One region of the Cellulosimicrobium sp. 72-3 genome, then DNA from elsewhere that is predicted to be linked to it. Evidence: riboswitches for the same ligand, from Rfam matches in the RefSeq annotation. Region 1 holds a riboswitch; each other region holds the start of a gene.

The links. A riboswitch is a leader RNA that binds a small molecule or an ion and turns the genes downstream of it on or off. The one in region 1 is predicted to bind thiamine pyrophosphate.
Region 2: linked by a shared signal. The riboswitch ahead of HKK73_RS09145 (ECF transporter S component) and the one ahead of HKK73_RS16640 (thiamine ABC transporter substrate binding subunit) in region 1 are both predicted to bind thiamine pyrophosphate.
Region 3: linked by a shared signal. The riboswitch ahead of thiO (glycine oxidase ThiO) and the one ahead of HKK73_RS16640 (thiamine ABC transporter substrate binding subunit) in region 1 are both predicted to bind thiamine pyrophosphate.
Region 4: linked by a shared signal. The riboswitch ahead of HKK73_RS14450 (TenA family protein) and the one ahead of HKK73_RS16640 (thiamine ABC transporter substrate binding subunit) in region 1 are both predicted to bind thiamine pyrophosphate.

The regions. Positions count from the first base shown of each region.
Region 1 is NZ_CP053419.1:3,719,510-3,723,262, forward strand. Features, by position in the region: gene HKK73_RS16635 (iron ABC transporter permease) at 1-984, opposite strand, end outside; gene HKK73_RS16640 (thiamine ABC transporter substrate binding subunit) at 1,073-2,164, opposite strand; TPP riboswitch at 2,247-2,351, opposite strand; gene HKK73_RS16645 (ABC transporter ATP-binding protein) at 2,670-3,440, shown strand; gene HKK73_RS16650 (ABC transporter permease) at 3,437-3,753, shown strand, end outside.
Region 2 is NZ_CP053419.1:2,018,703-2,022,455, forward strand. Features, by position in the region: gene HKK73_RS09140 (ABC transporter ATP-binding protein) at 1-802, opposite strand, end outside; gene HKK73_RS09145 (ECF transporter S component) at 795-1,499, opposite strand; TPP riboswitch at 1,603-1,722, opposite strand; gene HKK73_RS09150 (hypothetical protein) at 1,867-2,304, shown strand; gene HKK73_RS09155 (Rv2578c family radical SAM protein) at 2,348-3,753, shown strand, end outside.
Region 3 is NZ_CP053419.1:1,212,177-1,215,929, forward strand. Features, by position in the region: gene HKK73_RS05465 (thiazole synthase) at 1-589, opposite strand, end outside; gene thiS (sulfur carrier protein ThiS) at 599-832, opposite strand; gene thiO (glycine oxidase ThiO) at 838-2,112, opposite strand; TPP riboswitch at 2,102-2,204, opposite strand; gene thiE (thiamine phosphate synthase) at 2,249-2,962, shown strand; gene guaA (glutamine-hydrolyzing GMP synthase) at 3,005-3,753, shown strand, end outside.
Region 4 is NZ_CP053419.1:3,223,929-3,227,681, reverse strand. Features, by position in the region: gene HKK73_RS14470 (NAD(P)/FAD-dependent oxidoreductase) at 1-333, shown strand, start outside; tRNA gene HKK73_RS14465 (tRNA-Leu) at 486-562, shown strand; gene HKK73_RS14460 (glyoxalase/bleomycin resistance/extradiol dioxygenase family protein) at 605-1,000, opposite strand; gene HKK73_RS14455 (VOC family protein) at 1,085-2,011, opposite strand; TPP riboswitch at 2,098-2,226, shown strand; gene HKK73_RS14450 (TenA family protein) at 2,217-2,969, shown strand; gene HKK73_RS19370 (helix-turn-helix domain-containing protein) at 3,083-3,565, shown strand; gene HKK73_RS14440 (DUF6882 domain-containing protein) at 3,634-3,753, shown strand, end outside.

The sequences.
Region 1 (3,753 bases):
GACGCGGAACGAGCGCACGACGAGCGTGCCGAGCGGCAGCCCGACGAGCACGACCACCACGGCCGCGGTGAGCGCCGCGGGCGCGAGGTCGCCCGTCGGGCGCCCGTCGCGCCACAGGCGCAGCGGGTGGGCGGACGACGCCGACGACGACAGGTTGAGGGCGCGCTCGCGCCGGGCCCGCGTGCGGTTCGCGACCGTGAGCGCCGCCGCGACGACCACGAGCTGCACGACCGACAGCACCGCGGCGGTGCGCAGGTCGAGGAACTGCGTGGTCTGGATCCAGATCTCCGTCTCGATCGTCCCGTAGCGGATGCCGCCGAGCACGAGCACGACGCCGAACGCCGTCGCGCAGAAGAGGAAGACGATCGACGCGGCGCTCGCGATCGCGGGCGTGAGCGCCGGGAGCGTCACGGTGCGGAACGCGCGCCACGGCGTCGCGCCGAGGGCGCGCGCCGCCTGCTCGGCGCGCGGGTCGAGGTGCTCCCAGAGGCCGCCGACCGTGCGCACCACGACGGAGTAGTTGAAGAACACGAGCGCGACGACGATCGCGGCGAACGTCTCGTCGAGCCGCAGGAACCCGAGCGGGCCGCCCTGCACGAGCAACGACCGGAACGCGACGCCGACGACGACGGTCGGGAGCACGAACGGCACCGTGACGAGCGCGCGCACGACCCGGCGCCCGGGGAACCGGCACCGGTACAGCACGTACGCGCCGGGCACGCCGAGCAGCAGCGACAGCGCCGTGCCGAGCACGGCCTGCCAGAGCGTGAGGCCGACGATCCGCCACGTGCGGGGCTCCGAGAAGACCTCCGCGAACCCCGAGAGGTCGAGGCCGCCGTCGTCCCCGACGAACCCGCGCGCCACGAGCGTGACGACCGGCCACGCGAAGAACACCCCGAGGAACGCGAGCGGCACCGCCGCCGCCAGACCCCACAGCACCCCGCGCCCGACGCCGCCCCGCCGGACCTCCCGACCCCTCACCACGGCTCTCCCCCGCGCAACCACGGCTCTACCCCGCGCGACCACGGCTCTACCCCGCGAGGGAGAGCCGTGGTCGCTCGGGGACCGGGGGTCAGTCGACGACCGTCGCCGTCCATGCCTTGATCCACTCGTCGCGGTGCGCCGAGACGTCGGCGGGCGCGACCTCGAAGGGCTCGTCGGCGAGCGGCGCGAACTCGGCCCAGCCGTCGGGCAGCGTGACGGAGTCGTCGGCGGGGTACATGTACATCTGGTCGGCGACGTCGGCCTGGAACGTCTCGCTCACGAGGAAGTCGAGGAGCTGCTGCGCGCCCTCGGGGTTCTTCGCGTTCGCGAGCACGCCCGCGTACTCGACCTGGCGGAAGCACGTGTCGAGCAGCGCGCCCGTGGTCGACGCGGAGCCGTCCTCGGTGAGCGTGAACGCGGGCGACGTCGAGTACGACAGCACGAGCGGGCGCGGCCCCGCGCCCTCCGAGCCGGAGAAGTCGACGTAGTACGCGTCGGACCAGCCGTCGACGACCTTCACGCCGTTGGCGCGCAGGTCCGCCCAGTAGTCCTCCCAGCCGTCCTCACCGAACGCCCCGACGGTCGCGAGGAGGAACGCGAGGCCCGGCGACGACGTCGCGGGGTTGGTCACGACGAGGAGGTCCCGGTACTCCGGCTTCGCCAGGTCCTCGAGCGTCACGGGCTCGGGGATCCCCGCGTCCGCGAACCACGCGTGGTCCACGTTGACGCACACGTCCCCGAGGTCGACGGCGGTGAGCTCACCGCGGTCGCCGACCGCGTACGACGCGGCGGACTCCGAGACGTCCGCGGGCGTGTACGGCTCGAGGACGCCCTCGTCGATCGCGCGCGACGCGAAGGTGTTGTCGATCCCGAACACGACGTCGCCGAGCGGCGAGTCCTTCGTGAGGATCAGCTGGTTGACCAGCGCGCCGCCGTCGCCGGGCGCGACCTGCTCGACGGTGAGCCCGCTCTCCTCCTCGAACGCGGCGAGCACGTCGTCGCTCACCGCGAAGGAGTCGTGGGTCACCAGGGTGACCGTGCCCCCGCTGCCCGACGACGCGTCGTCGCCCCCGGCGCCGTCACCACCCGAGCAGGCCGCAAGGGCGAGGAGCGCGAGCGTCGCGCCCACGCCGGTCGCGAGGGCCCGGCCGCGGCGGGCGAGGGTGGTCGTGTGCTGCATGTGTCCTCCCTGGACGTTCAGGAGGGGTCCACCGGCCCGACGAGCCACGCGCCGGGTGGGCGCGACGGACCGCGCGAGCAGGTGATCGAGATTCCCGACTTCCTCCACCGGTGCTAACCGGATCAGGTTCGAGGGTCTGCGGTGGTCCGCACTCTCAGCTCCTCCAGGAGCTCCCCTGTCGTTCACCGCGAGCCTACACCGGCCCCTCGCCCGGAGAGTCCCCTGAGAGAACCCTGAGCGCCGGCGCCCGCGGACCAGGGACGGTTCGGGGCCCGCCCCCGATGCCGCGGGCAGGCGCGCCGCGGGAGGGTCGGTACGGCCGCCGGGAGCCCCGGCGGCCACCACAGGACGACGCCGCCCGGCGAGCCACGACGCTCCCGCGCAGCGGCACGACGAGAGGACGGACGAGGACGTGACGACGACAGGTGCGGCACAGCGGAGCACCCCGCGCGAGGGCCCGCCCGCCGAGGGCGCCGAGGGCGCTCAGGGCGCTGCGCGACCCGCGATCGCGACCGCGCGCGGGCTGGTGAAGACGTACGGGCGCGGCGAGGCCGCGGTGCGTGCGCTCGACGGCGTGGACGTGGACGTCGAGAAGGGTCGGCTGACGGCGATCATGGGCCCGTCCGGGTCCGGGAAGTCCACGCTCCTGCACTGCCTCGCGGGTCTGGACGCGCCGACGTCGGGCACGGTCGTGGTCGACGGCGAGACGGTCTCCGCGATGAGCGAGCGGCGCCTGACGCGCCTGCGGCGCACGCGCCTGGGGTTCGTCTTCCAGTCGTTCAACCTCGTGCCGACGCTCACGGCGGAGGAGAACATCGTGCTGCCGCTCGCGATCGCCCGGCGGCCCGTCGACCGGGAGTGGTTCGACCGCGTGGTCGACGCCGTGGGCCTGCGCCCCCGGCTGGGGCACCGGCCCGCCGAGCTGTCGGGCGGGCAGCAGCAGCGCGTCGCGTGCGCGCGGGCGCTGGTGTCGCGACCCGCGATCGTGCTCGCGGACGAGCCAACGGGGAACCTCGACTCGCGCGCCGCCGCGGAGGTCCTGGGCTTCCTGCGCGCGTCCGTGGACGACCTCGGCCAGTCCGTCGCGATGGTCACGCACGACCCGACCGCCGCGTCGTACGCCCACCGGGTGCTCTTCCTCGCGGACGGCCGCCTCGTGACCGAGCTCCACGACCCCACGCCGCAGGCGGTCCTCGACACGCTGGGCTCCCTCACGCCCGCCGGGCCGCCCCCGGCGCACGCCACCCCGGCAGCGACGACGGCGGCCGCCCGATGATGGGCCGGATCGCGCTGCGCGGCGTGCGCGCGCACGGCGCGCAGCTCGTCCTCTCGGTCCTCGCCGTGACGATCGGCGTCGCGTTCGTGACCGGCACGTTCGCGCTGCGCGCGATGCTCGCGACCACGTTCGACGGCATCGTCGCCTCGTCGGTCCAGGCGGACGCGTACGTCCGCGGCGCGTCGTCGGCCGGGGACGCGCTGATGTCGACGTCGGCCCAGGTCGGCGGTGCGCGCAGCCTCGTCCCGGCGGACCTGGCGCGCGACCTCGGCGCGCGCGACGACGTCGCGCTCGCGCTCCCGGAGGTGAGCGG
Region 2 (3,753 bases), 1.7 Mb from region 1:
GCGTGGCGGCGTGCGCGCGCAGGACGGCGGTCGTGGGGCCGTGCGCGACGACGCGGCCGGTGTCGTCGAGCACGAGCGTCGCGTCCGGGAGCGTCCCGACGTCGTCGAGGCGGTGCTCGACGAGCACGACCGACCGGCCGGGGGTGTCGGGCGCGTCCCGTCCGGGCGCCCGGACGAGCCCGCCCACGAGCGTCCCGACCTCGTGCGCCGCGGCCGGGTCGAGGAACGCCGTCGGCTCGTCGAGGACCACGAGCTCGGGGTCGGCGACGAGCGCCGCCGCGAGGGCGACGCGCTGCGCCTCGCCCCCCGACAGCGCGTGGGTCGGCCGGTCGTGCAGGTGGTCCGCACCGACGGCGGCGAGCGCGGTGGCGGCGCGGGCGTCCATCGTGCGCGGGTCCGCGGCCCGGTTCTCGAGCGCGAACCGCAGCTCGTCGTCGACGCGGGCGAGGCAGAGCTGGTCGCCCGGCCGCTGCTGGACGAGGCCGACGCGCGCGGCGAGCGCCGCCGGGGTCGTGTCGCGCGGGTCGACGCCCGTCACGCGCAGGTCCCCCGCGACGGAGCCCGGCAGCGTGTGGGGCACGACGCCGACGAGCGCACGCAGCAGCGTGGACTTCCCGCAGCCCGAGGGGCCGAGCACGAGCAGCCCGGTGCCCGCGGGGACGGTGAGGGTGAGGTCGTCGAGCACGCGCGTGCCGTCGTGGCCCACGGTGACGGTCAGGCCGGCGGCGGCGACGGCGTCGGGCAGGTCGCCGGGCACGGCGTCCGGCGTGACGTCCGGTGCGGCGGTCGGTGCCTCAGCCACGGCGGTCAGCCCCGATCGCGAAGGCGTCGAGCGCGCCGGTGCGGGCGAGGGCGTCGCCGAGGAGGCGCGCCGCGATCCCGCACAGCACGACGCACGAGACGACCTGCACGCCGAGCCGGAGCATCGCGTAGTCCTGCCCGAGCCAGCCGAAGCGGACCGCGTTGAACGCGTACGTGACGAGCGCCGCGCTGACGCCCGACGCGACGAAGACCCACCAGCCGTAGCGGCGGTACCGGGTGAGGGCGAAGGGGATCTCGGCACCCACGCCCTGGACGAGCCCCACGAGGACGAGCAGCGGGCCGGCGGGCGACGCGAGGAAGACCACCTCGACGAGCGCCGCGAGCGTCTCGGTGAGGATGCCGACGCCCGGCTTGCGCACGATGTACGTCGCGAGCGGGCCGACGACGATCCACGCGCCGGCGAGCACGTTGGCGGCGAGGTCCGCGAGCGGTCCCATCGCGAGCTGGAGCGGGGCCCAGAGCTGCACGAACGCCCAGTAGACGAACCCGAACACGACCCCCAGCACGGCGACGAGGACCGTCTCGTGGAGGGTGAGGCCGCGGCGTCGGGCACGGCTCGGGGGAGCGGCGACGGCGCGGTCCCGGGGGGCGGGCGTGGGACCCACGCCGTCGGGTCGGTCGTCGGGCGTGGCGGTGGGCGGGGTCGCCCGGGGCGGCGTGGTGCGGGGCTCGGTCATGCGGTTCCCTCCGTCGGGCCCCCGGGGCGAGGGGTGCACGACGGCGCGCCACCGCGCCCCGAGCGGACGGCACGCGCGGGGCGCGGGCACGAGCGCGCAGGGGACGGTGACGTCCGCCCTGCTCCCTTCGCTGGTACGAACCAGATCAGGTTCCACGGGTCTGCAGGGGGGACGGGTGTCCGGCCTGCACTCTCAGCGCTCATGCGCTCCCCGGGGGCGTTCGGCCCGACCCTAGGGCCTGGACGCCCGCCGGACAATCCCGGCGTCTCACCCACCGGGACGCCCGGCCGCCGTGAGAAGGTGACGGCGACGAGGAGCCCGCGCGGACCGGGGACGGGCTCCGACCACGAGGGACGAGGCAGCGCGCATGACCCGAGACAACGATTCCGCCGCGGTCGCAGAGCTGGACCGCCTCGACGAGGCCGTGCGGAGCGCGCCCGCGGGCGACACGTCGGCGCAGATCGCGCTGTGGCGGCAGACGGTGCGCCTCGGCACGTGGTTCTTCATCGCGCGGGGGTCCGAGGACCAGCCCCGTCCGTACGCCGTCGCTGCGGACCAGGGGCCCATGATCTGCCTCTACAGCAGCGCCGCGCGCGCGGACGAGGCGGCCCGGGCGCTCGGTCTGGCGGACGACGAGACAGGCTCCGTGCCGCTGCTCGGGGTACCTGTGCCGGCGGCGATCGACTACGTCGCGTCCTTCGGCGCGGCCGGGGTCGTCGGTGTCGCGCTGGACCACCCGCGCATCGGCCACCACATCCCCCTCGGGAACCTGGCGCTGCTCAAGGCGTGGTCCGCCGACGGCTGACCCGCTCTTGACAGCGCGTTCGAACGTTTGTTCGAATGGCGCGATGCGGTGGGACGGACAGGTGCTCGGCGCGGACGACGGCGCGCTCCCCGGGCTGGAGCGGGTCGGCCTCGTCCGCAGCGTGCGCACGCCCGAGTTCGCGGGCATCACGTTCCACGAGGTCACGGCCAAGAGCGCGCTGTCCAAGGTGCCGGCGATGTCGCGCATGCCGTTCCGGTGGACCGTCAACCCGTACCGCGGGTGCAGCCACGCGTGCTCCTACTGCCTCGCGCCCGCCACCCCGGTGCTGCTGGCCGACGGCGCGCAACGGCCGATCGGCGAGCTGCGTGTCGGCGACGAGATCGTCGGCACCGTCCCGCACGGCGCGTACCGGCGCTACGTGCGTACCCGCGTGCTCGACCGCTGGACCACCCGCAAGCGCGCCTACCGCGTGACCCTCGCCGACGGCACGCGCCTCGTCGCGAGCGGCGACCACCGGTTCCTCACCGAGCGCGGGTGGCGCCACGTCGTCGGCGGTGCCGGGCACCGTGCCCGCCTGGCGCTCGGCGACGTACTCGTCGGGCCGGGCGCCGCGGCGCTCGCGGAGGGGCGGCCCGTCCTCGACGGCCAGGACGTCACCGGCGGCGAGGCGCTGCGCGTCGACTCCCTGGAAGCGCTCGACGGGCCGGGGGAGACGACGGAGCTGGTCGACATCACGACCGGCACGCGCGACTTCGTCGCCGCGGGGGTCGTGAGCCACAACTGCTTCGCCCGCCCCACGCACCAGTACCTCGACCTCGACGCGGGGGAGGACTTCGACCGGGAGGTCGTGGTCAAGGTCAACGTCGACGACGTGCTGCGGGCCGAGCTCGCCCGCCCGTCCTGGGCGCGCGAGGCCGTCGCGCTCGGCACCAACACCGACCCGTACCAGCGCGCCGAGGGGCGCTACCGCCTCATGCCCGGCATCATCGACGCGCTCGCCGGGTCGGGCACGCCGCTGTCCGTGCTGACCAAGGGCACGCTCCTGCGCCGGGACCTGCCCCTGCTCGTCGACGCCGCCTCGCGCGTCGAGGTCGGGATCGGCGTGTCCCTCGCGCTCCTGGACCCCGAGCTCCAGGCGAGCGTCGAGCCGGGCACGCCCTCGCCGCGCGCGCGGCTCGACCTCGTCCGCACGGTCCGGGAGGCCGGTCTGCCGTGCGGCGTCATGGTCGCTCCCGTGCTGCCGTGGCTCACCGACTCGACCCGCGCGCTCACCGAGCTGCTCGACGCCGTCAAGGATGCGGGCGCGACGGGCGTCACGGTGCTGCCGCTGCACCTCAAGCCCGGCACACGCGAGTGGTACATGGGCTGGCTCGCGCGCGAGCACCCGCGCCTCGTCCCCGGGTACGAGCGCGTGTACGCCCGCGGCACGTACGCCTCGACGGCGTACCGGTCCTGGCTGTGGGACCGGGTGCGGCCGATGCTCGAGGC
Region 3 (3,753 bases), 1.7 Mb from region 1:
CGGCGGCGATCGCCTCGACGTTGCGCGGGTTGAGGATGCCGAGCCCCGTGCCGATCGGTGCCCCGAGGGGCATGACGGCCGCGCAGCCGACGTCCTCCAGCCGGCGCGCGAGGATCGGGTCGTCGTTCGTGTAGGGCAGCACGACGAACCCGTCGCGCACGAGCTGGTCCGCCGCCTCGACGAGGCCGACCGGGTCGGGCAGGAGGGTCACGTCGTCGGCGATCACCTCGAGCTTGACCCACTCGGTGCCGCACGCCTCGCGCGCGAGGTGCGCGGTGAGGACGGCCTCCCGCACCGAGAAGCACCCGGCGGTGTTGGGCAGCGCGCGGATGCCGAGACGGGCGAGCAGCGCCCAGATCCCGGCGTCGGGGCTCGCGTCCCCGCCGGCGCGGACGGCGACGCGTCGCATCGCGACGGTCGTCAGGGCGGTGCCCGACGCGACGAGCGCGTCCTCGAGCGTGAGCAGGTTCGCGGCCCCGCCGGTGCCCATGACGAGGCGCGACCCGATCGGGGTGCCGGCGACGACGAGCGGGTCGTCGGCGCCGGCCGGGCCGCTCGCGGTGGCGGGGGAGACGTCGGTCGTGGTCATGGCTCCTCCTCAGCCGCCCTGGACGGCGGTGACGATCTCGATGCGGTCCCCGGGCGCGACGACGGTCGTCGCCCAGGCGCCGCGCGGCACGACGGCGTCCCCGACGGCCACCGCGACGCCCTGCGGCGTGCCGTCGGCGACGTAGGCGGGGACGAGCGCGGCGACGAGCCGCTCCAGGTCGACGTCGCCGTCGAGCGGGTACGGCTCGCCGTTGACGAGCGCGGTGGGTGCGGGTGCGGTCACGGGTCTCACCTCGGTGTCGTGGCGGTGCGGGCGAAGCGGTCGGTCCGGGCGGTGGCGAGGGCGGTCGCGACGTCGTCGCCGGGCTCCGTCCCGCCGAGCGCGGGGAGCCCGCCGAGCCCGGCGACGACGGCGTCGGCCGTGAGCGGGGCGAGCAGGATGCCGTTGCGGCCGTGGCCCGTCGCGAGGTGCAGCCCCGGGACGTCCGTCGGCCCGACGAGCGGGAGGTTGTCCGGGGTCGCGGGACGCCCCCGCGGCGTCACCTCGACCAGCGCGGCCTCGTCGATCCCCGGCAGGAGGGCGCGCGCGTCCCGCAGGAGCGCGAAGACCCCGCCGGCGGTGGCGCGGCGGTCGTCCGGGTTCTCCTCGGTGGTGGCCCCGACGACGACCTCCCGGTGACCCGCGCGCGGCCCCGCCGGCTCGGCGTCGCGCGGCACGACGTACACCGGCCGGCCCTGCACGAGCCCGCGCACGACGTGCTCCAGCGCGAGGTCCGGGCCCGCGTCGAGCCGCAGCGTCTGACCCTTCACCGGGCGCGTGGGCACGACGACGCCCGGCACGTCCGCGAGGAGGGCGCCCGACTGCCAGCCCGCCGCGACGACGACCGCACCCGCGCGGTGGAGCCGGCCGGCGTCGTCGTGCACGCCGACCACGCGCCCGGCATCGAGCGCGAGCCGGGTCGCGGCCGCGCGGACGACGCGGGTCCCGGCGGCCGAGCCCGCGCCCGCGGTGTCGCGTCCGACGACCGCCGCGAGCAGCGCGGCGTGCGTCGCGCGCGGGTCGACGGCGTGGTCCGCGGGGGCCCACGCCGCCCCGGCGACGCGCGGGCCCAGGTACGGCTCGCGTCGGCGCGCGTCGGCGACGGTGAGCTCGTGCGACGCGAGACCGTGCGCGGCGTGCAGGGCGAGGACGCGGCGGAGCAGCGCGAGGTCGTCCGCGTCGTAGGCGAGGGTGAGCGTCCCGGCGGTCCGCAGCCCGACGTCCGCCCCCGTCGCCGCGCGCAGGTCCGCGGCGAACGCCGGCCACGCCGCGGCGGCCGCGAGGTGGAGCCGCAGGGCGGCCTCCTCCCCGAAGTCGGCCTCGGTCACCGGCGCGAGCATCCCCGCTGCGGCGTGCGTCGCGCCCGCGCCCGGCGCCGGGTCGAGCACCGTGACGGTCAGGCCCGCGCGCGCGGCGCGCCACGCGACGGCGAGACCCACGATCCCGCCCCCCACGACGACGACGTCGCGCGCGCCGTCGGGCACGACGGAGCCACCCGCGGACGGGTGGACGGACAGGCTCATGTGCGCTCCCTTCGCTGGCATGACCCAGATCAGGTTCGACGGTCGGCGGCGACGCCCTCTCAGCCCCGTGCGGGGCTCCCGTGCTGTCGGCCACAGTACCTCCTGCCGTGGGCCCGCCGAGGCTAGGCTCCCGCGGGTGAGCTCCGAGACCTCCACCACCCCGGCCACTCCCGCCCCGTCGGCAGGGGACGCCGCACGCGCCCGGCTCGCCGACGCGCGGCTCTACCTCTGCACGGACGCGCGCGAGGAGCGCGGCGACCTCGAGGACTTCCTGCGGGCGGCGCTCGCGGGCGGGGTGGACGTCGTGCAGCTCCGCGACAAGACGCTCGACGTCGCGCGCGAGCTCGAGCTCCAGGAGCTCGTCGCGCGCGTAGCGACGGAGCACGGCGCGCTGTGGGCCGTGAACGACCGGGCGGACGTGGCGTCGGTCACGGGCGCGCCGGTCGTGCACATGGGCCAGGGCGACCTGCCGGTCCCGGCCGTGCGGGCGCTGCTCGGCGCGGGGCCCGCGCTCGGCCGGTCCACGCACTCGGCCGCGCAGGCGGCCGCGGCAGAGGCCGACCCGGCGGTGGACTACTTCTGCGTGGGTCCGCTGTGGGCGACCCCGACGAAGCCGGGGCGGGCCGCCGTCGGCCTGGACCTGCTGCGCGACGTCGCGGCGACCCGGCCCGCGACGCCCTGGTTCGCGATCGGCGGGATCGACGCGGACCGGCTCGACGCGGTCCTCGACGCGGGCGCGACCCGGATCGTGGTGGTGCGCGCGATCACGGCGGCGAGCAACCCGGAGGCGGCCGCCCGCGCCCTGCGCGAGCGCGTCGCGGCGCGCGCCGAGGTGCGCACCGACGCCTGAGACGCGGGACGAGCCCCGCCGCACGGCGACTATCCTGGACGGGTGACGTCACCCGCCACCGCTCCCGACACCCCCACCACCGCCGAGGTGGCCTCGACCCCGCGGCCCGTGCTCGTCGTCGACTTCGGCGCCCAGTACGCGCAGCTCATCGCGCGCCGCGTGCGCGAGGCCAAGGTCTACTCCGAGATCGTGCCGCACACCTTCACGGTCGAGCAGATGCTCGCCAAGGACCCGGCCGCGATCATCCTCTCGGGCGGTCCCTCGTCCGTGTACGCGACGGGTGCCCCGTTCGTCGACCCGGCGCTGTTCGAGGCCGGCGTGCCCGTCATGGGCATCTGCTACGGCTTCCAGGCCATGGCGAAGGCGCTCGGCGGCGAGGTCGCCCAGACGGGTCTGCGCGAGTACGGCGGCACCGAGGTCGAGGTGTGCGCCGCGGGCGTGCTGCTCGACGGCACGCCGCAGAACCAGACCACATGGATGAGCCACGGCGACGCCGTGCACCGCGCGCCCGAGGGCTTCGAGGTCCTCGCGACGTCGTCGGGCTCGCCGGTCGCCGCGTTCGAGGACCGCGAGCGTCGCCTCTACGGCGTGCAGTGGCACCCGGAGGTCAAGCACTCCGCCCACGGCCAGACCGTGCTGGAGCACTTCCTGTACGACGGCGCGGGCCTCGCACCGGACTGGACGCCCGGCAACGTCATCGCGGACCAGGTCGCTGCGATCCGCGCCCAAGTCGGCGACGCGCGCGTCATCTGCGCCCTCTCGGGCGGCGTGGACTCCGCCGTCGCCGCGGC
Region 4 (3,753 bases), 500 kb from region 1:
TACAAGGGCGTGGCGGAGCTGTTCGGCGTGTTCAAGCTCCGTGGGACGCTCGCGTGGCTCATGCACCGCAGCTACCACGTCATGGCGATGCCGACGGGAAACCGCAAGATCCGCATCTTCATCGGCTGGATCGGCCAGTTCCTCATGGGCCGCGAGCTCGTGTCGCTCGGCTCGCTGCACGACCCGCGCGCGGAGTTCCGCGCCGCGTCCGTCCCGCCCAAGAAGGACGGCGACCCGGTCAAGCAGACCGCGCAGGGCTCGGCGGCCGCGGCGGAGTCCGGTGCGGGCACCGTCGACGCCGACGACCGGACGCCGGCGGCGAAGGCCTCCTGAGGTCGCGGCCGGGCCCCGGCCCGGCCGTCGTGCCCGACGACGAGGGGCGAGCCGCGCGTGCGGCTCGCCCCTCGTCGCGTCCAGGTCCCGGGCGGGCGGCCGTCGTGCCGACGGGCCCGGAGAGCGCCGCGCGCGCGGTAGATTCGGCCCGCGCCCCCATGGCCCAACTGGCAGAGGCGGCCGGCTTAAACCCGGCGTGTTCCGGGTTCGAGTCCCGGTGGGGGCACCATGCCGACGGGCGGTCGGCTCCGCGGCGCCAGGCCTCCCCGGGCTAGGACAGCCCCGTCGGGCCCTCCGGCTCGGCCGGGGGAGCGGCCTCCTGGCCGAGGATCACGACGGTGCCGTCCGGGTCCTGTACGCGCGCGACGCGCTCGCCCCACGGCTGGTCCGCGGGCGGTTCCAGGACGGGCACGCCCGCGGCCGCGAGGTGCTCGACGGCGCGGTCGCAGTCGTCGACGTACACCCACAGCACGACGCGGGTGTCCGCCGGAGGCGGGTCGCCCTGCCCGAGCCCGAGCGGTGACCCGCCCACGCGCACGCTCACGTAGACGGGCGGGCCGTCGTCGGGGAACGCGTACTCGACCGTCCCGCGCAGCAGGTCGCGGTAGAAGCCGAGGGACCGGTCGAGGTCGGCCACGGTGAGGACGGGGAAGAGGCTGCGGAACACGGTCGCTCCTCGGTGCGCTCGGCGGGTCCTCCCATCGTGCGCCTCGTGCCCCGGCCGCGCGCCCCGTGCCCGGGGCGCCGCGCCTCAGCGCGCGAGCAGCTCCTCGGTCGTGGTGCCGGGGACGGACAGCGTCACGCGCGTGCCCCACGGGTCGTGCACGACGACGGAGCGGCCGTCGTCCGCGTGCTCCAGCCCGCGGGAACGGAGGCGGGCGACGAGCGCGTCGAGGTCCTCGCGGCCCGGCACCGTGACGGCGACGTCGCCGAGCCCGAGGCTCGCGGCGCGGGGCCCGGCGCCCGCGCTGTTCCACACGTTCATCGCGACGTGGTGGTGGTACCCGCCCGCGGACGCGAAGAGCGCCCCGCTGTACCCGGTGAGCGTCGCCTCGAAGCCGACGGCGTCGACGTAGAAGGCGTGGGCGGTCGCGACGTCGCCGACCTGCAGGTGCACGTGGCCGACGCGGCCCGCGAGCGAGGGGCCGGCGTCGAACGTCTCCTGGTCGAGGTGCGTGCGCAGGTAGGCGTTCGGGTCGAGGAACGTCGTCGTCATGAGGATCTGGCCGTGCTCGCGCACCCACGTCTCGCGGGGGCGGTCGGTGTAGAGCTCGACGCCGTTGCCCTCGGGGTCGGTGAAGTAGAACGCCTCGCTGACGAGGTGGTCGCTCGACCCGACGAAGGTGCCGCGGCGGTCCTGCGCGGCGCGGTAGACGGTCGCGGCGAGGCTCGGGCCGTCGTCGAACAGGAAGGCCGTGTGGAACAGGCCGGCCTGGCGCGGGTCGACGGGCGGCAGCCCGGGCGTGTGCACGAGGCGCAGCATGGGTGTGCGGCCGCGGCCCAGCACACGGTGCACCTCGGCGCCGCGCGACCGCTCCTCGAGCGGGGCGAGGGCGAACGCGCCCGTGTAGTACGAGGTCATGAGCTCGAGGTCGCCCACGCGCAGCGTGACGGCGTCCATGCTCGTGGACGGGGACAGGAGGCGGTCGGTCGGCGCGCCCGGCGTGCTCGTGGTCATGTCTGCTCCAACTTGTTGTCGCTACAACTATATTCCCACACCGTGGCGAGGGCTCCCGCACCGGCGCCGTCCTTGCTAGGGTCGGCGCGAACCACGCGGGGCGTCCCGCCCGGGCCACGGCCCGGGCCGAGGGACTGAGACGAGCGGTACGGCCGCCCGGACCCGTCGAACCTGATCTCGCTAGCACGAGCGGAGGAACGTGGGCATGACGACGCCTGCTGCCATCACCCTGAACCCTGTCCTCGCGGACGACCCGACCGCGCTCGTCCGGCAGGAGGAGACCGGCTTCACCGCCGACCTCGCCCGCCGGTACGCGGACCTCTTCGAGACGTTCTACGACCACCCCTTCCTGGCCGGGCTGCGCGACGGCTCCGTCGAGCCCGCCGCGGTCCGCCACTACGTGGGCCAGGACCACCAGTACCTCACGGCCTACCTGCGCTGCTACGGCCTCGGCATGGCCCTCGCGCCCGACCGGTCGTGGGCGGCCTACTTCCACGACAAGGCCGGCTTCCTCCTCGACGACGAGTCGCACGCGCACCACGCGATGTGCGACTTCCTCGGGGTGACGTACGAGGAGGCGCAGACGCACCGCCTCGCGCCCAGCGCGCAGGCCTACGTCGACCACATGACGGCGGCCGGCCGCGACTCGCTCGGCGTGCTGCTCGCCGCGCTGCTGCCGTGCCCGTGGACCTACATCTGGTCCGCGCGGCGCTTCTGGCTCGGCGAGCGCCAGACGACGCCCGGCGCCCTCGGCGACGACCACCCGCTCGCGGGCTGGTGGCAGTTCTACGCGGCCGAGCGCACCGAGGACGTCCTCACCGACCTGCGCGCACGCCTGGACGCGCTCGCCGCGGACGCGGGCGAGGCGGAGCGCGCGCGCATGGAGCGCGCGTTCGAGCTGAGCTGCCGCCACGAGATCCGCTTCTGGCAGATGGCCTGGTCGCTCGAGCGCTGGTGACCCGCCCGGCCGGGCGCGCGGCCGACGTCGCGCCGTGCGCCCGGCCTTACGCCAGCAGCAGATACCCACCCGGGTGCCTCGGCACCCGGGTGGGCCGCGGGTAGCGTGAACGCATGGACGCGACGAGCGCGGTGCCGGGCACGCTGCCGAACGTGGTGCCGGACGGGGTGATGCCGAGCCCCCGCTCCCGGGCGGGCGGGCGGGCGGAGCCCCTCCTGCGCCACGTCATCGGGGGGATCCTGCGGCGGGCGCGGCTCGCGCAGGGGCGCACGCTCGTCGACGTCGCGGCCGCCGCGCGCGTCTCCACCGCCTACCTGTCCGAGGTGGAGCGCGGGCGCAAGGAGGCGTCGTCCGAGGTCCTCGCCGCCGTGTGCGGCGCCCTCGGCCTGCGGCTCGTCGACCTCGTCGCCCGCACGGGCGAGGAGCTCCGGCCGCTCGCGCCCGTCCGCGTGCTGTCCTCCGCGCGAGAGCGCGGTGCCCTCTCCGCGCCACGGCACGTCGCCCCGGTGGGCGAGCCCGTGCGGGACCTCCCCGTCGCCGAGACCTTGGGCCGTCCGACAGCGCGCGCCGGCGACGTCCTGCTCCTCGCGGCCTGAGCGACCGTCCCCGCCGTGCCGCGTGTCGTGCGCGGGCCGGGCGTCGTGCGCGCCGCTACCGTCGGTCCATGACGGAGCCGCAGACCGCGCACGGCACGGCAGCCCAGGACGTCCCGGCCCTCCAGGACCTCGTCGACGACGCCGCGTTCCTCTCCCACGAGCACCAGCTCCACCTGACGGACCTCCAC